Regions from separate parts of the Pseudomonas sp. CP4 genome, predicted to be linked through region 3. Evidence: predicted binding sites of a transcription regulator. Region 3 holds the regulator's gene; each other region holds the start of a gene.
The links. The regulator sigma-54, encoded in region 3, starts transcription at its own class of promoters, with help from an activator protein. The targets are predictions, from matches to a motif close to ANTGGCATNNANNTTGCTNT.

Region 1: a site for sigma-54 is predicted at 4,163-4,182, ahead of ACMYUN_RS05460 (CmpA/NrtA family ABC transporter substrate-binding protein). Genes of this name have one in related genera too.
Region 2: a site for sigma-54 is predicted at 4,828-4,847, ahead of ACMYUN_RS19080 (pilin). Genes of this name have one in related genera too.

Annotation. Positions count from the first base shown of each region.
Region 1 is NZ_CP180489.1:1,258,551-1,265,584, forward strand. Features, by position in the region: gene rlmKL (bifunctional 23S rRNA (guanine(2069)-N(7))-methyltransferase RlmK/23S rRNA (guanine(2445)-N(2))-methyltransferase RlmL) at 1-2,010, opposite strand, end outside; gene rmf (ribosome modulation factor) at 2,541-2,756, shown strand; gene ACMYUN_RS05455 (quinone-dependent dihydroorotate dehydrogenase) at 3,056-4,075, opposite strand; gene ACMYUN_RS05460 (CmpA/NrtA family ABC transporter substrate-binding protein) at 4,293-5,504, shown strand; gene ACMYUN_RS05465 (ANTAR domain-containing response regulator) at 5,520-6,095, shown strand; gene ACMYUN_RS05470 (nitrate/nitrite transporter) at 6,477-7,034, shown strand, end outside.
Region 2 is NZ_CP180489.1:4,239,711-4,246,744, forward strand. Features, by position in the region: gene ACMYUN_RS19050 (energy-coupling factor ABC transporter permease) at 1-6, shown strand, start outside; gene yacG (DNA gyrase inhibitor YacG) at 56-256, opposite strand; gene coaE (dephospho-CoA kinase) at 253-876, opposite strand; gene ACMYUN_RS19065 (prepilin peptidase) at 873-1,745, opposite strand; gene ACMYUN_RS19070 (type II secretion system F family protein) at 1,747-2,964, opposite strand; gene pilB (type IV-A pilus assembly ATPase PilB) at 2,967-4,667, opposite strand; gene ACMYUN_RS19080 (pilin) at 4,894-5,331, shown strand; gene ACMYUN_RS19085 (BON domain-containing protein) at 5,630-5,983, shown strand; gene ACMYUN_RS19090 (DUF2845 domain-containing protein) at 6,253-6,552, opposite strand; gene ACMYUN_RS19095 (DUF748 domain-containing protein) at 6,549-7,034, opposite strand, start outside.
Region 3 is NZ_CP180489.1:2,290,569-2,297,602, forward strand. Features, by position in the region: gene ACMYUN_RS10295 (KpsF/GutQ family sugar-phosphate isomerase) at 1-914, shown strand, start outside; gene ACMYUN_RS10300 (KdsC family phosphatase) at 914-1,438, shown strand; gene lptC (LPS export ABC transporter periplasmic protein LptC) at 1,447-2,019, shown strand; gene lptA (lipopolysaccharide transport periplasmic protein LptA) at 2,006-2,551, shown strand; gene lptB (LPS export ABC transporter ATP-binding protein) at 2,551-3,276, shown strand; gene ACMYUN_RS10320 (RNA polymerase factor sigma-54) at 3,443-4,933, shown strand; gene hpf (ribosome hibernation-promoting factor, HPF/YfiA family) at 5,007-5,315, shown strand; gene ptsN (PTS IIA-like nitrogen regulatory protein PtsN) at 5,328-5,792, shown strand; gene rapZ (RNase adapter RapZ) at 5,795-6,652, shown strand; gene ACMYUN_RS10340 (HPr family phosphocarrier protein) at 6,668-6,943, shown strand.

The sequences.
Region 1 (7,034 bases), 1.0 Mb from region 3:
GATGAAGATCAGGTCGTATTCGTCGCGGCTGCTTTCCAGCCACGCCATGACGTCGCCCTGCTCCAGACGGTTCTTGTCCGAGAAGCCATTCAGCGACAGGTTGCGCCGCGCCCAGTCCAGATAGGTTTTCGACAGGTCGACGCTGGTGGTGCTGCGCGCGCCGCCCTTGGCCGCGTGCACGCTGGCAGTCGCGGTGTAGCAGAACAGATTCAGGAAGCGTTTGCCGGCCGCCTCTTTCTGGATACGCATGCGCATCGGCCGGTGATCGAGGAACAGGCCGGTGTCGAGGTAATCGGTAAGGTTGACCAGCAGCTTCACGCCACCTTCATTGACCTCGACGAACTTGCCCTGCGCAGCCTGACGCTCGTACTGTTTGGTGCCACTCTGGCGCTCGCGGCGTTTCACCACCACGCGGTTCTTGTCGACATTCAACGCCTGCGGAATGGCCGCCAGCGCATCGAACATACGCGCCGAAGCCTTTTCCGGGTCGATGGATTTCGGCGCGGCGTATTCCTGAACGTGCACCCAGTCGTGGTACAGATCAATGGCCATCGCGTATTCCGGCATGTCGGCATCGTAAACGCGGTAGCAATCGATGGCTTCGCGCTTGACCCACTTGCCCATTGCCTTGAGATTTTTCTGCAAGCGATTGGCAAACATCTGCCCGCCTTCGCTCAGGCGCGGCTGTTCGATCACTGGCGCCGGGGCTGGCGTCGGCTTGATCGGGTTACCGTTCTTGTTGAACTTGCGCTCTTGCGGTTCATCCGGGGTCTGATCGTAAGCGGCTTGCTCGCGCTCGGCCTGACGCTGTTCCGGGGTGCGGCGTTCGCCAGTGACGAACTGATCCGGCAAGACCTTGATCAGCAACAGCTTGCACGGCAGCGCGCCGTTCCAGAACGAATATTGCTTATGGCTGCGAATGCCCATGCGCTTGCCCAGATCCGGGGCGCCGGTGAACACCGCCGCTTCCCAGTTCAGGCAGGCCTGACGCAGACGCTCGCCCAGATTCTGGTAGAGATAAAGCAGGCTCGCTTCGTCACCGAGACGCTCGCCGTACGGCGGATTGCAGATGACCAGGCCTTTCTGGTTTTGATCCGGGCGCGGCTCGAAGGTCGCCACTTCGCCCTGGTAGATCTTGATCCACTCGCTGAGGCCGGCGCGTTCGACGTTGTTGCGGCCCGGCTGAATCAGACGAGGGTCAGCTTCATAACCGCGAATCCACAGCGGTGGCTTGGCCAGGCCAGCAGCGGCGCGCTCGGCGGCTTCTTCATGAAGTTTTTTCCACAGCGCCGGTACGTGACCGAGCCACGCGGTAAAGCCCCACTGCTCGCGACGCAGGTTCGGCGCCATGTCGGCGGCGATCATCGCTGCTTCGACGAGGAATGTGCCGACACCGCACATCGGGTCAGCCAGTGCGCCACCTTCGGCAGCAATACGCGGCCAGCCGGAACGAATCAGGATGGCGGCGGCAAGGTTTTCCTTCAGCGGCGCCGCGCCCTGCTGCAAGCGGTAGCCGCGCTGGTGCAGGCTGTGGCCGGACAGGTCGAGGGACAGAATCGCTTCGCCGCGATCCAGACGCAGGTGAATGCGCAAGTCCGGGTTGAGCTTGTCGATCGACGGGCGGTCGCCCTGCGGCGTGCGCAGCTTGTCGACGATTGCGTCTTTGACTTTCAGCGCGCCGAAATGGGTGTTGTCGATGCCCGAGCCGTGGCCGCTGAATTCGACGGCCAGGGTGCCGTCGCTGAGCATGTGATCCTGCCAGTCAATGTCGAGCACGCCGTGGTAGAGGTCTTCGGCGTCTTTCATCGGGAAACGCTTGAGCACCAGCAACACGCGGTTCGCCAGACGCGACCAGAGGCACAGGCGATAGGCGGTTTCCATGGTTGCCATGCCACGCACGGCGGAGGTGTGCTCGCGCGCTTCTTCAAGGCCAAGCCCGACGGCTTCCTCGATGAGCAGGCCTTCAAGGCCTTTGGGGCAAGTGAGGAAGAGTTCGAAACGATCGGACATGGTAATTCCAGAGCCTTTGGCTAGTGGGCCGGCAACGCATTGCCGACCCGGTTTTCAATCAGGCGCTTTTCTGAAAGAGCGCCCGCGTGGCACGAAGGTGTGCCGTTCCATCCCCGCTGCTCGGGTTAAAAGAGCTTAGATGCCGGGACAGATAAAAAAGTTGGTGCAACAAAAAGACTGAAAGCGACCCTTCGTCGAATAGTACCCAAGCGCAAACGTGGGTCATTCTCACTAAGGATTGACCCGCTGGATCAGCGGGGCGCCGATCATACCGGGGTTTGCGCAATGCACGTTGAATAAATACGCAGTTACTTATCGCCATAGCATCCTTTCCGTTACGTGCTTATGACAAAACGATCATTCCCTCGATGTGACTCATTGGTTAGAACTGAGCGCAGGTTGACGTCGCAACGGCGTCAACACCTTGGCTCGCCACGCCGGCAGCGAGCCGCACAATGGCAGGTTTTTTTCTGCCAGACCTCAATTGAGGTCAACGCGACACTACAGTCAACAAGTGAGGGAAACACCCTATGAGAAGACTTAAGCGTGATCCGTTGGAAAGAGCATTTTTGCGCGGATATCAATATGGCGTTGGTGGTAAATCCCGTGAGCTTTGCCCATTTACTCTACCGTCGGTACGCCAAGCCTGGATCAACGGCTGGCGAGAAGGACGCGGCGACAACTGGGACGGTATGACCGGCACTGCGGGAATCCACAGACTCAACGAACTTCACGCCGTCGGCTGACACAGGGCATTTATTCCGACACGACAATCTGAATCTGCATTGAATTAACCACGCACGTCCTTCCCGGACGGCGGGCTACGGCCCAGGGGCTCCTTCGAGGAGCCCTTTTTATTGCCTGCAAAAAAGGTTAATCGGGATCCACGTGGCGAGGGGATTTATCCCCGCTCGGCTGCGCAGCAGTCGCGAAGTCGGAACTTCAATTTAACTGGCATATCAATGTGCAAGGTTTGGGGCTGCTGGGCAGCCCAGCGGGGATAAATCCCCTCGCCACAAAGGCTCCCACAAGGCCTCCGCAATCCTCAGCGCAGCGCGGCGATGGCGTCTACCGATTCACGAATCAGCGCCGGGCCTTTGTAGATGAAGCCCGAATAGATCTGCACCAGGCTCGCGCCGGCAGTGATCTTCTCCGCCGCATGCTTGCCTTCGGTAATACCGCCCGCAGCGATGATCGGCAAACGCCCGGCCAACTCGCCCGCCAGCACTTTCACCGTGTTGGTGCTCTTCTCACGCACCGGCGCGCCGGACAGACCACCCGCCTCGTCGCCATGCTCCATGCCTTCGACGCCGACACGGCTCAGGGTGGTGTTGGTGGCGATGACCGCGTCCATGCCGGTTTCGATCAACGCCTGGGCCACCTGCGCAGTTTCTTCGTCGGTCATGTCCGGCGCGATCTTGATCGCCAGCGGCACATGCTTGCCGTGACGCAACGCCAGTTCAGCGCGGCGCGTGGCCAGATCCGCGAGCAATTGCTTGAGCGAATCACCGAACTGCAGGCTGCGCAGGCCCGGGGTGTTTGGCGAGCTGACGTTGACGGTGACGTAGCTGGCGTGGGCGTAAACCTTGTCCAGGCAGATCAGGTAATCGTCGACCGCACGCTCGACCGGGGTGTCGAAATTCTTGCCAATGTTGATGCCCAGCACGCCCTTGTATTTTGCCGCAGCGACCCGCGCCAGCAAATTATCCACGCCAAGGTTGTTGAAACCCATGCGGTTGATGATCGCGTCGGCTTCCGGCAGGCGGAAGATCCGTGGTTTCGGGTTACCCGGTTGTGGACGCGGGGTCACGGTGCCGATTTCAACGAAGCCAAAGCCCAGTTGCGCAAAACCATCGATGGCCGCGCCGTTCTTGTCCAGGCCTGCCGCAAGCCCCACCGGGTTCGGGAACTCCAGCCCCATGACGGTCACCGGCATCTTTGCCGGTGCCTTGCACAACAAGCCGTTGAGGCCCAAACGTCCACCCGCGCCGATCAGATCCAGCGACAGATCGTGGGAGGTTTCCGGGGAAAGTTTGAACAACAGCTGACGGGCCAGGGTGTACATGGGCGGCAATGACTCGGGCGGCGAAAAGAGGCGGCGATTATAGCCGGGCATCGTCGCCCGGCGCGAGGCGCCTGCGCGAATCAGGCGACTGGCATATGCCTTGCACCGCCCTGCTCATCAGTCTGCCGACCAATGACGGCGCGCAGGCCAGGACAATGGCGTCGTCCCCGGTTTTGCCTGCGCAGAATCCGGGACGGCGTTTTTTTTGAGGTAGCGTATGAACGAAACGTCCTTGGGGCCTCTGGCCTGGGTCAACGGCAGCGATGCGCCGGAAAAAAGCGCGATCAATCTCGGCTTCATGGCGCTGAGCGACTGCGCCTCGGTGGTGGTCGCCGCCACTCAGGGCTTCGCCCAGCCCTACGGCCTGACTCTGAACCTCAAGCGTCAGGCATCTTGGGCCAACCTGCGCGACAAACTGGTCAGCGGCGAACTGGATGCCGCGCACAGCCTGTACGGGCTGATTTATGCGGTGCACCTGGGCATCGGCGGCGTCGCCCCCACCGACATGGCGGTGCTGATGGGCGTGAACCAGAATGGCCAGAGCCTGAACCTGTCCCATGGTTTGCAACAGGCTGGCGTGAACAGTCCTGAAGCGCTCGATCGGCATGTGCACCAAAGCCGCGCAAAACTGACCTTCGCCCAGACCTTCCCCACCGGCACACACGCGATGTGGCTGTACTACTGGCTGGCGAGCCAGGGCATTCATCCGTTGCAGGACGTCGACAGCGTGGTGGTGCCGCCGCCGCAAATGGTCGCGCACCTGCAAGCCGGGCGCATCGACGGCTTTTGCGTCGGCGAACCGTGGGCGGCCAGCGCCGTGCAGCAGGACCTCGGCTTCACCCTGGCGACCAGCCAGAGCATCTGGCCCGACCACCCGGAAAAAGTCCTCGGCTGCACCCGCGAATTCGTCGAGCAATATCCCAACACCGCGCGGGCGCTGGTCATGGCCATTCTTGAGGCCAGTCGCTTCATCGAAGAAAGCCCGGAAAACCGCCGCAGTACCGCGCAATTACTCAGCGCCACCGAATACCTCGACACCCCCGCCGCGTGCATCGAGCCGCGTTTTATGGGCGACTACGCCGATGGCCTCGGTAATCGCTGGCAGGATCCGCATGCGCTGCGTTTTCATGGCGATGGCGAGGTCAATCTGCCCTACCTTTCCGACGGCATGTGGTTCATGACCCAGTTCCGTCGCTGGGGTCTGTTGCGCGAGGATCCGGATTATCTGGCCGTCGCCCGCCAGGTTCAGCGCCTGGATTTGTATCGCGAGGCAGCGAGCGCTGTCGGCGTAGCGTCTTCCTGCGCAGACCTGCGCAGCAGCCAATTGCTCGACGGCAAGGTCTGGGACGGCAGCGATCCGGCGGGCTATGCGCGCAGTTTCAAGCTGCATGCCCTGAGCGACGCCGCCCCGCTTCTCGCCCAGCGCTGACAGGAGACCGCGAACATGTTGCGCATTCTGCTGATCAACGATACCGCGAAAAAAGTCGGACGCCTGAAAGCGGCGCTGACCGAGGCCGGCTTCGAAGTGATCGACGAGTCCGGTCTGACCATTGACCTGCCGGCGCGCGTCGAAACGGTGCGCCCGGACGTGATCCTGATCGATACCGAGTCACCGAGCCGCGATGTCATGGAGCAAGTGGTACTGGTCAGCCGCGACCAGCCCCGGCCAATCGTGATGTTCACCGACGAACATGATCCGGGGGTGATGCGTCAGGCGATCAAGTCCGGGGTCAGTGCCTACATCGTCGAAGGCATTCACGCACAGCGGCTGCAGCCGATTCTCGATGTGGCGATGGCGCGCTTCGAGAGTGACCAGGCTTTGCGCGCGCAATTGCAGGCCCGTGATCAGCAACTGGCCGAGCGCAAGCGCATCGAACTGGCCAAGGGTTTACTGATGAAGATGAAGGACTGCAACGAAGAAGAGGCCTACACCCTGATGCGCCGCCAGGCCATGAGCCGCCAGCAGAAGCTGATTCAGGTGGCGGAGCAGATCATTGCCATGAGTGAGTTGCTGGGCTGAATGATCGTTCCCACGCTCCGCGTGGGAATGCATCCCGTGACGCTCTGCGTCACTTCGCAAGAGCGGACGCGGAGCGTCCATGGCGGCATTCCCACGCGGAGCATGGGAACGATCTGATCCTCCTGTAGAAGCTGACAAGTGCAACGAGGCTGCGATCTTTTCAAGCCTTGGCACAAATCTCGCTAAGCAAACCGCACAGGTAACCAACGGCGGTTGCCCCACCTACGACAAAGACGTCGCTCACCCCGTTTGCCCCTCGGCGAATCAGGTAGCGGCGTTTTTGCGTTTTGGCCCCACAGAGCGGGGCCGGTGGTGCGGCCGTGAGGCGCTCCACCTGCTGTGCATGACTCCTTTCGAGACTCTTTTCAGCCGAGGTGCGCGATGAATTCAAGCTTCTGGAAATCCGGCCATACCCCGACCCTGTTCGCGGCCTTCCTGTATTTCGACCTGAGCTTCATGGTCTGGTACCTGCTCGGCCCGCTGGCGGTGCAGATTGCCGCCGACCTGCACCTGACCACCCAGCAACGCGGCCTGGTCGTCGCCACGCCGATTCTCGCCGGCGCGGTGTTGCGCTTCGCCATGGGCATGCTCGCTGATCGCTTATCGCCCAAGACCGCCGGGCTGATCGGCCAGGTCATCGTCATCTGCGCGCTGTTCGGTGCCTGGAAACTCGGCATCCACAGCTATGAACAGGCGCTGATCCTCGGCCTGTTCCTCGGCATGGCCGGCGCCTCGTTCGCCGTGGCCCTGCCGCTGGCCTCGCAGTGGTACCCGCCAGAGCATCAGGGCAAAGCCATGGGCATCGCCGGTGCGGGCAACTCCGGCACCGTGTTCGCCGCGCTGCTGGCGCCAGTGATTGCCGCTGCGTTCGGCTGGAGCAATGTTTTCGGTTTCGCCCTGATCCCGCTGGTGCTGACTTTGCTGCTGTTCGCCCTGTTG
Region 2 (7,034 bases), 1.9 Mb from region 3:
TCTTGATCCACTCCGAACCGCCATCCTCGCGGGCATTACGCAACCTGATCAGCGATCAATGACGCGGATCGAAATCGCCGGAAAACAATTCGTCTTCGGCATCCGGTGCGACCGGAATCTTGTGCTCCTCCGACGCCCAGGCGCCGAGGTCGATCAGTTTGCAGCGGTCGGAGCAGAACGGACGGAATTTGTTTGCCGGGGTGAATTCGACAGGGGCGCCGCAGGTCGGGCATTCAACGGTTGGAATCTGGCTCATGCTTGGCCTCCGGATAAAGTCAGATAAAAGTGATGCAGACGCTCGGCCTCGCTGTGCAGCCAGGCGAGGTCGCGGTCATTGACGATAACGTCGTCGGCACGGCTCACGCGGTCTTCACGGCTCGATTGCGCCTTGAGGATCGCCTGCACCTGCGCTTCGCTGGTCTGGTCACGCTGCAAGGTGCGTTCGATCTGCAGTTGTTGCGGCGCATCGATGACCAGAATGCGCTGAGTCATCGCGTATTGCCCGGACTCGATCAGCAGCGGTGAAACCAGAATCGCGTAAGGCGATTTTGCCTGCGCCAGGTGATGAGCGATTTCCTCGCCGATCAACGGATGCAACAGCGCTTCGAGCCAACGTCGCTGTTCCGGGTCTTCAAAAATCAGTTTGCGCAGGGCGGCACGGTTCAGCGTGCCATCGGCCTGCAACACGCCAGAACCGAAGTGCTCGGCGATTTTCGCCAGCGCCGGACGCCCCGGTTCGACTACCCAGCGCGCCGCATGATCGGCATCCACCACATGCACACCGAGATCGATGAAGTGCTGCGCCGCTGCACTCTTGCCGCTGCCGATGCCGCCGGTCAGGCCGAGGATCCAGGGTTTTTCCACAGGGGTATTCATTTCAAACCGACAGACTGCCAATAGAAGTCGGTTATTTGACCACCCCAGAGCAAGGCAATCCAGCCGGCAATCGCCAGAAAGGGTCCGAAGGGGATCGGCGTCGAGGTTGCCTGGGCGCGCAGACGCAGCATGACGACGCCCAAAATCGCCCCAACCAACGATGACAACAAAATCGTCAACGGCAGAATCTGCCAGCCACCCCACGCGCCGAGCAAGGCCAGCAGCTTGAAATCACCATGACCGATGCCGTCCTTGCCGGTGAGCAGTTTGAACAGCCAGAACACCGACCACAGCGCCAGATAACCCGCGACCGCGCCCCACAAAGCATCGGGCAACGCCACGAACACGCCGAAGCTGTTGACGATCAGCCCCAGCCACAGCAGCGGCAGCACCAGTACATCGGGCAGCAGTTGATGTTCGCAGTCGATCAGACTCATCGCCAGCAAGCCCCACGTCAGCAAAATCAGCAAGCCCGCCGGCCAGCCGAAGCCTAGATGCCAGGCGATGAATGCCGAGAGCAGGCCGCAGGCCAGTTCGGTCAGCGGGTAACGTTTGCTGATCGGCGCCGCACAGGCCGAGCAGCGCCCGCGCAGGTACAGATAACTGAGCAGCGGAATGTTTTCCCACGGGCGGATCCGATGTCCGCAATGCGGGCACGCGGAGTGCGGCAGCATCAGGTTGTAGGTCGGCACGGGCGTTTCAGTGGGCAGGCCGAGCACATCATGGGCCTGCTGGCGCCAGTCGCGCTCGAGCATTTTCGGCAAGCGCCAGACCACAACATTGAGGAAGCTGCCGACCACCAGCCCGAGCAGCAGCGCGCTGACCACAAAGGCCAGCGGATACACGGCAAACAGTTCGTCGATAGGCATGTCAGATCGCTGAGCCGAGTTGGAAGATCGGCAGGTACATGGCCACCACCAGTCCACCGACGATGACCCCCAGCACCACCATGATGAACGGCTCCATCAGGCTGGTGAGGTTGTCGACCATGTTATCGACTTCCGCTTCATAAAAACCGGCGACCTTGTCGAGCATGTCATCCAGCGCGCCCGATTCCTCGCCGATGGCGGTCATCTGCACCGCCATGTTCGGAAACACACCGGTGCTGCGCATCGAGAAATTGAGCTGCATGCCGGTCGAGACGTCTTGCCGCACGCGCAGCACCGCGCGCTTGAACACCACGTTGCCGGTGGCACCGGCGACCGAATCCAGCGCCTCCACCAACGGCACCCCCGCCGCGAAAGTGGTCGACAGGGTGCGGGCGAATCGCGCGACGGCGGACTTGTACATCAAGGTGCCCACCAGCGGCAGCTTCAGCAGCCAGGCATCGCGACGGTCGCGCAGCGCCTGTGAAGTTTTCAATGCGTGGCGAAGGCCGAAAAAGGCTGCCACCAGCGCAAAAAGAATCGCCCACCACCACTGCTGCATGAACTCCGACAGGCTGATGATCATCAGGGTGAAGCCCGGTAATTCGGCGCCGAAGCCGGAAAACACCGACTGGAACTGCGGCACCACTTTGACCAGCAGAATGCCGGTCACCACCGCCGCCACCAGCACCACGGCGGTCGGATAGGTCATGGCTTTCTTGATCTTGGCCTTGAGCGCTTCGCTTTTTTCCTTATAAGTCGCGACCCGTTCGAGCAAAGTGTCGAGGGCGCCGGACTGTTCGCCGGCGTCGACCAGATTGCAGTACAACTCGTCGAAGTATTGCGGTTTCTTGCGCAGGGCGGTGGCGAAGCTGTTACCGGCGGCGACCTCCTGTTTGACCTCGTCGACCAGCTTGCGCATGGCCGGGTTTTCAAAACCTTCGCCGATGATGTCGAAGGACTGCAGAAGCGGCACACCTGCCTTCATCATCGTTGCCATCTGCCGGGTAAACAGGGCGATGTCCTGCGGTTTGATGCGTTTGCCAAAGCTCAGCAGGGACGCCGATTTCTTGCGCACCTTGCCCGGGTTGATCCCCTGTTTGCGCAGCTGCGCCTTGATCAGTGCGGGGTTCTGCCCGCTCAACTCGCCCGTGACCTTGCTGCCTTTGCGGTCCGTGCCTTCCCAGGCGTAAACGCTGACTTTCGCTGCCTTGACCGCCATGTTCAATCCTTGGTGACCCGGTTGATTTCCTCAAGGCTGGTGATGCCTTGCATGGCCTTGTGCAGCCCGGAAGTGCGCAGATCGGCGAAGCCGTCGCGACGCATCTGGATGTCGATTTCCAGCGAATTGCCTTCGGCCATGATCAGCCGTTGCAGGTCCGGTGTGTTCTTCACCACTTCATAAATCCCCACGCGTCCTTTGTAACCGCCATTGCAATGATCGCAACCGACCGGCTCGTAGATCGTGAAATGACCGATGCGTTCCTCGGGAAAGCCTTCCTTGAGCAAGGTTTCGTGCGGGATCTCCAGCGGCCGCTTGCAGTGCGCGCACAATTTGCGCGCCAGACGCTGGGCGATGATCAGGCTGACCGAGGTGGCGATGTTGAAACCGGGAATGCCCATGTTGTGCAGACGCGTGAGGGTTTCCGCCGCGCTGTTGGTGTGCAGGGTCGACAGCACTAGGTGGCCGGTCTGCGCGGCCTTGATCGCGATCTCGGCGGTTTCCAGGTCGCGGATCTCGCCGACCATGATCACATCCGGGTCCTGACGCAGAAACGAGCGCAGCGCCTGGGCAAAGTCCAGCCCCTGGCGGGGATTGACGTTGACCTGGTTGATACCTTCCATGTTGATTTCCACCGGGTCTTCGGCGGTGGAAATGTTGATGTCGACGGTGTTGAGGATGTTCAGCCCGGTGTACAGCGACACGGTTTTGCCGGAACCGGTGGGGCCGGTGACCAGAATCATTCCTTGCGGCTGTTTTAGCGCAGCGAGGTACAAGGCCTTTTGTTCGGCCTCGTAACCCAAGGCGTCGATGCCCATCTGCGCACTGGACGGGTCGAGAATCCGGATCACCACTTTTTCGCCCCACAGGGTCGGCAGGGTGTTGACGCGGAAATCGATGGATTTGCTTTTTGACAGGCGCATCTTGATCCGCCCGTCCTGCGGTTTGCGCCGTTCGGAAATATCCAGACTAGCCATCACCTTCAGGCGAGCGGCAATGCGCCCGGCCAACTGGATCGGCGGCTTGGCCACCTCGCGCAGCATGCCGTCGGTGCGCATGCGCACCCGATAGTTTTTTTCGTAGGGTTCGAAATGCAGGTCGGAGGAGCCGCTCTTGATCGCATCGAGCAGCATCTTGTGCACGAAGCGTACGACCGGGGCGTCGTCGGCATCGAGGCCGCCGATCACGTCCTGTTTGCTGTCATCGATGGACTCGACGTCGAGGCCGTCGAGATCGACATCGGCCATGTCTTCCAGACCCGAGGCGTGGCTGTCGAAGAACTTGTCGATGGCGTCGCTGAGCTTGTCGTCCTCGACCAGAATCGCTTCGGTGCTAAGGCCGGTGCTGAACTGGATGTCGCTGATCGCCTGCTGATTGCTCGGGTCGGATAGGCCTACGAACAGTTTGTTGCCGCGCCGCCACAGGGGCAGGGCGCAATGCTGGCGAACCAGTTTTTCGCTGACCAGCCCCTTGGGCTGGGTCTCCTTGTCGAGGCAGTTGAGATCCAGCAGGGCCATGCCGAAGTGTTCCGAAGCGATCTCGGCGATCTGTCGACTGTTGACCAGTTTGTTGTGCACCAGATAATTCACCAGCGACACGCGATTGCGCTGGGCCTGCGCCCAGGATTGCCGGGCGCTTGTTTCCGTTAGCAACTCGGCCTGGACCAATTGCTTGGCCAGACCGCTCAGAGCGATGTCATTCATGGGGATTCCGCACACTTGCCGTTCATGACTTATAGCCTAGTCAAGTCACAGCGCCAAACACGGCCGGTGCAGGTGACAAAAAGTGTCAGATAGTGCGGTTGCGGGTTGTAGGAAACGGCGCAGGAAATTGCGCGCGCCCAGCAGGCGGGGTCTGAAAGGCGTTGGCATGGGCTGTGCTGAGCCTTGTTCAGATCATGAGATTTCGACTCATGCATGGAGCGTGTCTATGAAAAAACAACAAGGTTTCACATTGATCGAGCTGCTGATCGTCGTGGCGATCATCGGCATTCTGGCGACTATCGCCTTGCCTCAGTATTCGAAGTATCAAGCGCGGTCGAAGGTGACGGCGGGGCTGGCGGAGATTAGTGCATTGAAAGTGCCGTTCGAGGACACGATTAATCAAGGCACAGCTCCAACTCTGGCCAACGTTGCTAATGGTGCGACTACTACTTCCAACTGTACGTTGGCAGTTACCGGTACAGCCGCGACTGGCGAAGGCACGCTTACCTGCACCCTGCTCAATGCACCAGGTCCGGTGTTAGGTAAAACCATTACGCTTTCTCGTTCCGGGGCGGCTACGGGGAATACCTCCGGTGTTTGGACGTGTGCGACGACGGTCAACGCTGATTATTCTCCGCGCGGTTGCACGGCCAGCGGTACGTAATCACAAAGGTGAATAACCAGAATGCCCCGCATTGCGGGGTATTTTTGTATCTGCGATCGCTTCACAAAAGCTCCAATAATTTCAGCAGCTTATGAACTTTCCAAAAAACCGCAACTTGCATGCGAAATTGCGTTGAGTCATGCATTTTGCATGAAAATGAAAATTAGCGTTTTTCATAACATGTTGTTTTTAAACGGTTTTATGCGGACGAAAAAGTTGGCACAGCGTTCGCAATATCTCTGGTAACCCTGCTGACAAGCGTTACAGCAGACTTCCAGTAAAAACAGGAGTTACTCGTATGAAGAAGTTCGCTATCACTGCCGCTGCTACCGCTCTGACCCTGACCATGGCTGGTGGCGCTTTCGCCCAGTCCGCTCAGGCTACCCAAGCGCCAATGGTTCTGGCTGCTGGTGAAGTTACCAAGGCTAAAGAAGCTACTTCCGACACCTGGATCACCACCAAAGTGAAAAGCGATCTGGTTACCGAAAAAGGTATTCCAGGCACCGACATCAAAGTCGAAACCAACAAAGGCGTAGTTTCCCTGTCTTCTGACGTAGCTGTTACCGAAGCTCAGAAAACCACCGCTGTGAACATCACCAAGAAAATCAAAGGCGTTAAAGCGGTATCCGCTGACGGCCTGAAAGCCGAGTAAGGCAAGACTTCTCGCCTGAACCGGGAGAAGACGCGACAGACGGGCCGAGTAATACGTCTGCCGCAACTTTAGAGTTCATGCGAACGGTCACACGGATGTGACCATTACAGGCCCCGGCACTTGTGTCGGGGCCTGTTCTATTTCAGGGATCACACAAAACAAATGTAGGAGTGAGCCTGCTCGCGATGGCGGTCTGTCAGTTGATTCATTGTTGACTGACAGACCGCCATCGCGAGCAGGCTCACTCCTACAGAGGGACGATATGTTGATCAGTTACCGCGTTTGCTGTTGATCTGCCGCAGGCGATTGCCTTCGAAGCGCAGATATTGGTACATGCCATTGTTCGGGCCGTAGGTCCATTCCTCGACCTGAAACTCCTCGCGGCGATTGGCACTGCGCTTGTAGCCAAGCACGTCACGGCTCACCGGCTCGCCACATTTTTGCAGCACCTCGCTTGCGCGGTCGCCAAGGCTGATCAACTGGCTGCCGCAGCGCAAGGTATCCGAGGCCGACGCGTGGCCAGCAGCGCACGTCAGCGCGAGCACGGCCAGCCAGTTACGCACGGTCATTCGGCATCCAGGTGCATTTGCGTGACCACGCGGCCATCGCTTTCGGCCTCGCCAAGGTTGGCATCGATGAAGTACACCCGGTCATCCTCAAGCTTGCCCTTGTCGACCAGATAATCCTTGATGGTGCTGGCGCGATCCTGGCCCAACTGGCGCAACAGCACATCGCTGCCGCTCCAGAACGCGATCACGCCCTGGCGCATTTTCGCCGTGCGTTCTTCCTTGCCCAGATCTTTCCATTCTGCCGGTGGCTGGGTCTTCAGGCGAGTGCGGTAGATGCCTTCGAGCAACGCGCCTTTCTCGCTCTCGGGCACTTGCAGCAGCGAGGCCTGGGCCGGGACTTTATCGCCACGGCGCTGGAGCATCTTGTAGTAGTTGTACTGATATTCGCGTTCCAGACGTTGCTCGGCCAGCAGTGGTCCATCGCTGCTCTTCGCGGCAGTGCCTTCGATTTCCAGGCGCAGCGCCGGACGTTCCTTGAGCGC
Region 3 (7,034 bases):
CCGTCCAAGGCTTGATGGCCCATATCGACGCCGATTTCGTACGCGCTTGCGAGATGATTCTGGCCAGCAAGGGCCGTGTGGTCGTGGTCGGCATGGGCAAATCCGGGCACATCGGCAACAAGATCGCCGCCACCCTCGCCAGCACCGGCACTCCGGCGTTTTTCGTGCATCCGGCCGAAGCCAGCCATGGCGACATGGGCATGATTACCCGCGACGACGTGATTCTGGCCCTGTCGAACTCTGGTTCGACCAATGAAATCGTGACGCTGCTGCCGCTGATCAAGCGCTTGGGCATTCAACTGATCAGCGTCACCGGCAATCCGCAGTCGCCCTTGGCGAAGGCTGCCGAGGTCAATCTCAATGTGCATGTCGAGCACGAAGCCTGCCCGTTGAATCTGGCACCGACTTCTTCTACTACTGCTGCGCTGGTCATGGGCGATGCCCTGGCCGTGGCGCTGCTGGAAGCTCGTGGATTTACCGCCGAAGATTTTGCCTTCTCGCATCCGGGTGGCGCCCTTGGCCGTCGCCTGCTGCTGAAAGTGGAAAACGTCATGCACGCCGGGCAAGAGCTGCCGCAGGTACAACGCGGCACCCTGCTCAAGGACGCACTGATGGAAATGACCCGCAAAGGCCTGGGCATGACCGCTATCCTTGAAGCCGACGGCAAGCTCGCCGGGATCTTCACTGACGGTGATTTGCGCCGCACCCTGGATCGCGCCATCGACATCCGCAGCGCCACCATCGATCAGGTGATGACCGCCCACGGCAAGACCGCCCGGCCCGACATGCTCGCCGCCGAAGCCCTGAAAATCATGGAAGACCATCGAATCAACGCCCTGGTAGTCGTCGACGAGGAGGATCGCCCGATCGGCGCCTTCAACCTCTCCGATCTGCTGCGCGCAGGAGTCATGTAATGAGCAACGATCTGCTGCAACGCGGCAAAGCGATCAAACTGGCAGTCTTCGATGTCGACGGTGTGCTCACCGACGGCCGCCTGTACTTTCTTGAAGACGGCAGTGAGTTCAAGACCTTCAACACCCTCGACGGCCAAGGCATCAAGATGTTGATGAATGCCGGCGTACAAACCGCAATCATCAGCGGTCGCAAGACCCCGGTGGTCGAGCGCCGCGCTAAGAACCTCGGCATCCCGCATCTGTTTCAGGGGCGTGAAGACAAACTGGTGGTGCTCGACGGCCTGCTCGCGCAACTGGGCCTAAGCTATGAAGAAGTCGCCTATCTCGGTGACGATCTGCCAGACTTGCCGGTAATCCGCCGTGTAGGGCTGGGCATGGCGGTGGCCAACGCTGCCGATTTCGTCCGCGAACACGCCCACGGCGTTACCCGCGCCCGTGGCGGCGAAGGTGCCGCCCGCGAATTCTGCGAATTGATCCTGCGCGCCCAGGGCCGCCTCGAAGCGGCCAACGCCGCGTACCTGTGAGCCTGACCATGTTTAGCAAAAAGTTTCGCAACTTCCTGCTGTTCGGCTGCATCGCGGCGATTTTCGCTGCGGTCGGCTACTGGAACATCAGCCCGGAACGCTTCCTCGACAAGCCACCGGTTTCGGCTGCCGAGAATCCGATCGACTGGTACGCGACCAACACGCATACCATTCAGTACCTGCCCGACGGTAAGGTGCAGTACGAGATGACTTCCGACAAGGCCGAGCACGTCAAGGCGACCGATGTCACCCTGGTGACCAAGCCTGACTTGAACATGTATCGCGGCACCGACTTCCCCTGGCACGTGACCAGCGAACGCGGCGAAGTGAACTCGGGCGGTACCGAAGTGGAATTGATCGATTCGGTCCGTGTGCAGCGCACCGATGAGAAAAAGCGCGGCACGCTGATCACCAGCACGCGCATGACCGTGTTCCCGCAGCAGGAATATGCGCAGACTGCGCAACCCGTTAGAATCGAGGGCGCTGGTGGCGTATCGACTGGCGTCGGAATGAAAGCGTACCTGAAGGACAGCAGGATACACCTGCAATCGAACGTAAGAGGACAGTATGAGGCTCGTTAAAACCCTCCCTATTTTGCTCAGTCTGGGCGCAGCACTGGGAAGCGCGAGCGCCTGGTCCCTGCCGAACGATCAGCAGCAGCCTATCCGCATTCAGGCCGACGACGCCCAACTGGACGACAAGAATGGCATCGCCACCTATAAAGGTGACGTGATCATTACCCAGGGTTCGATGATCGTTAAAGGCAACACCGTGACCATGACGCGCGCGCCCAATGGCGACATCGACGTGGTGACCTCGGTGGGCAACCTGGCTTACTTCGAGCAGCTGCAGACCCAGGGCGACGCCAACCCGGTCAAGGGCTACGGCGTGACGATTCAATACCACGCCCAGCAGAACCGGGTGGTGCTGATCGACAAGGCCAAGGTTATCGACAAGGATAACAACGTCACCCAGGGCGAAAAAATCGTCTACGACACCGTGAAGAAACTGGCCAGCGCCGGTCGCGCCACGGGCAGCAAGGTCACCGAATCGCGTCCGCGCATCGACATGGTGATCCAGCCGAAGAAGAAAACCGAAGAGAAATCCCAGTAATGGCAACTCTGAAAGCTCAGCACCTGGCCAAGGCCTATAAAAGCCGCCAGGTCGTGCGTGACGTCAGCCTGTCGATCGACAGCGGGCAGATCGTCGGCTTGCTCGGCCCGAACGGCGCCGGCAAGACGACGTGCTTCTACATGATCGTCGGCCTGGTGCAGGCCGATCAGGGCCGTGTGCTGATCGATGACCTGGACGTCAGCCACCAGCCGATGCACGGCCGCGCCAAGGCGGGTATCGGCTATCTGCCGCAAGAAGCGTCGATCTTCCGCAAACTGTCGGTTGCCGATAACATCATGGCGATCCTCGAGACGCGTCCGGAACTGGACAAGGCCGGTCGTCGCAAGGAGCTGGAAAGCCTGCTGCAGGAATTCCACATCAGCCACATCCGCGACAACCTCGGCATGAGCCTGTCCGGTGGTGAGCGTCGCCGGGTGGAAATCGCTCGTGCGTTGGCGACTGCGCCGAAATTCATCCTGCTCGACGAACCGTTCGCCGGTGTCGACCCGATCTCGGTGGGCGACATCAAGCAGATCATTCACCACCTCAAGGCCAAGGGCATCGGTGTGCTGATCACCGACCACAACGTCCGCGAGACACTGGATATCTGCGAAACCGCTTACATCGTCAACGACGGTCAATTGATCGCTGAAGGCGATGCCGAGACCATCCTGGCCAACGATCTGGTCAAGGAAGTGTATCTGGGTCACGAGTTCCGCCTGTAAGCGCGACAGCGCTGTATCGATTCAAGGCGCATTTATCCGCTTTAATTGTTACAGCGCTCTAGGCAAACACTTCAGTTTCAGGCATATAATTTGCTTAAGTTTGGCGCTTCGGCGCCCTGTAGTGGATGGCGCAAAGCGCCGGCGAATAAGGTGTTAAGCCCCTGCCATGAAACCATCGCTAGTCTTGAGAATGGGCCAGCAGCTGACGATGACACCGCAGCTGCAACAGGCCATCCGCCTGCTCCAATTGTCGACCCTGGACCTGCAACAGGAGATCCAGGAGGCTCTGGAATCCAATCCGATGCTTGAGCGCCAGGAAGAAGGCGACGACTTCGACAACGCCGATCCTCTGGCCGACAACGCCGAACAGAAGCCCGCCGAGATTCAGGAACCCTCCTATCAGGAAACCGCCCCGACGGTGGATAACCTCGAGGATGGCGAATGGAACGAGCGCATCCCCAACGAATTGCCGGTGGATACCGCCTGGGAAGACGTCTACCAGACCAGCGCCAGCAGCCTGCCCAGCAGCGATGACGACGAATGGGATTTCACCACCCGCACGTCCGCCGGGGAGAGTCTGCAGAGCCATCTGCTCTGGCAACTGAACCTGGCACCGATGTCCGACACCGATCGCCTGATCGCCGTGACCCTGATCGACTGCATCAACAATCAGGGCTACCTGGACGAAACGCTCGAAGAAATTCTTGAAGCGTTCGATCCTGAACTGGACATCGAGCTCGACGAGATCGAAGCCGTCCTGCATCGCATCCAGCAATTCGAGCCCGCCGGGATCGGCGCCCGCAACCTCAGCGAATGCCTGCTCCTGCAATTGCGTCAGTTGCCCGCGAAGACGCCGTGGCTGAGCGAGGCCAAACGGCTGGTCGCCGATTACATCGACCTGCTCGGCAGTCGCGATTACAGCCAGTTGATGCGCCGGATGAAGCTCAAGGAAGACGAGCTGCGCCAGGTCATCGAACTGGTGCAGAGTCTCAATCCGCGTCCCGGCTCGCAGATCGAATCGACCGAAGCCGAATACGTCATTCCCGATGTGATCGTGCGCAAGGACAACGAGCGCTGGCTGGTCGAGCTGAATCAGGAATCGGTGCCACGTCTGCGCGTCAATGCCCAGTACGCCGGGTTTGTTAAGCGTGCCGACACCAGCGCCGACAACACCTTCATGCGTAACCAGTTGCAGGAGGCCCGCTGGTTCATCAAGAGCCTGCAGAGCCGCAACGAAACGCTGATGAAAGTGGCCACGCAGATCGTCGAACATCAGCGCGGCTTCCTCGAATACGGCGACGAAGCGATGAAGCCGCTGGTATTGCATGACATCGCCGAAGCGGTCGGCATGCACGAATCAACGATTTCCCGGGTAACCACGCAAAAATTCATGCATACCCCGCGCGGTATTTATGAGCTGAAATACTTTTTCTCCAGCCACGTCAGCACCTCCGAAGGCGGCGAATGCTCGTCCACAGCGATCCGCGCGATCATCAAGAAACTGGTCGCCGCGGAAAATCAGAAAAAGCCGTTGAGTGACAGCAAGATCGCTGGTTTACTGGAGGCACAAGGCATTCAGGTGGCTCGCCGCACCGTCGCCAAGTACCGCGAATCCCTCGGAATCGCGCCTTCGAGCGAACGCAAGCGGTTGATGTAAGCCACGTTACAGCGTTCCAGTGGCAGGCTTTTCGGCCTGCCGCTTTATGCACTGGCAACGAAGGAGAAGCTGTATGCAAGTCAACATCAGTGGACACCAACTGGAAGTGACCCAACCTCTGCGTTCCTACATCGAGGAAAAACTCCAACGACTGGAGCGACATTTCGACAAGATCACCAACGTGCAGGTCACGATGTGCGTCGAAAAGCTGAAGCAGAAGATCGAAGCCACCTTGCATATCCCCGGCAGCGAAGTGGTCGCCAACGCAGAAGATACTGACATGTACGCTGCGATCGACTCACTCACCGACAAGCTGGATCGCCAACTCAAAAAGCATAAGGAAAAGACCCAGAGCCTCCTCCAGGGCGCAACCGGTCGTTAACACCCCTATCCCATGATCCGACTTGAAACCATCCTGACCCCCGGCCGTTCCCAAGTGAACGCGCCGGGCGGCAGCAAGAAAAAAGCCCTCGAACAGATTGCCAACCTGATCCACCGCGAAGTGCCGGATCTGGCGATGCAGGATGTCTTCGAGGCGCTGATCGCCCGTGAAAAACTCGGTTCCACCGGTTTCGGCAACGGCATCGCCATTCCCCATTGCCGCCTCAAGGGCTGCACGGCGCCAGTCAGCGCCCTGCTGCACCTGGAAGCCCCGATCGATTTCGACGCCATCGACGGCGCCCCGGTCGACCTGCTCTTCGTGCTGCTGGTCCCGGAGGCCGCGACTGATGCGCATCTGGAGTTGCTGCGCCAGATCGCCAGCATGCTCGACCGCAAGGAAGTGCGCGAAAAACTGCGCAGCGCCGCGAGCAACGAAGCCTTGTACCAGGTTGTACTGGACGAGCAGAACGGGCACTAATCATGCGCTTGATCATCGTCAGTGGCCGTTCGGGCTCGGGCAAAAGTACCGCCCTGAATGTCCTTGAGGACAACGGCTACTACTGCATCGACAACCTGCCGGCTGGTTTGCTGCCGGAACTGGCCGAGCGGGCGCTGATCCACACGGAGCTGGCGCAGCCGCTGGTCGCCGTGTCGATCGATGCACGCAACTTGCCCAGCCATCTGTCACGCTTTCCTGAATTGCTCGAAGACGTCCGTGCCAAACATATCAAGTGCGATGTGCTGTATCTGGACGCCGACGAAGAAACCCTGCTCAAGCGTTTTTCCGAGACCCGTCGTCGTCACCCGTTGAGTAACGCCAATCGCTCACTGGCTGAAGCGATTCACGATGAAAGCGCCCTGCTCGGCCCGATCGCCGATCTGGCCGACCTGAAAATCAACACCACCCATCTCAATCTGTACCAGCTGCGCGACACCCTGAAGTTGCGCCTGTTGAATCAGCCTGAGCCCGGCACGGCGTTCCTGGTTGAATCGTTCGGCTTCAAGCGCGGCATGCCGGTCGATGCCGATCTGGTCTTCGATGTGCGTTGCCTGCCCAATCCGTACTGGAAACCGGAGCTGCGCGCGCAGTCGGGCCTCGATGCACCGGTGGCAGAATATTTGGCCCAGCAGCCCGATGTCGAAGAAATGTATCAGGACATCTACGCTTATCTGAACAAATGGCTGCCACGTTTCGCCGCGAGCAACCGCGCCTACGTCACCGTTGCCATTGGCTGCACCGGCGGGCATCACCGCTCCGTCTACCTGACCGAACGCCTGGGTCAGGCTCTGCAGAAAACCTTGAAGAACGTCCAGGTTCGCCACCGCGACCTCACCTAAAGGATCCACACCGCGATGCCTGCTCGTGAAATCGAAATCATCAATAAGCTGGGCCTGCATGCCCGGGCATCGGCCAAGTTCGTCGGCGTGGCCGGTCAGTATCCAGACTGCACGATCAGAGTGGGACGCACACCTGAAACGACTGTCGACGGCAAGAGCATCATGGCAATGATGATGCTCGCGGCGGGCAAGGGCACCAAAATTTATTTGAGTACTGAAGGGCATCAAGAGCAGGAAGCCATGGATGCGCTGGTAGCGTTGATCAACAACTACTTCGACGAAGGTGGCTGATAGCCAAAGTCAAAAGATCGCAGCCTGCGGAGCTCCTACAGGAAACGCATTCCAAGGTGGGAGCTGCCGCAGGCTGCGACCTTTTGATCTT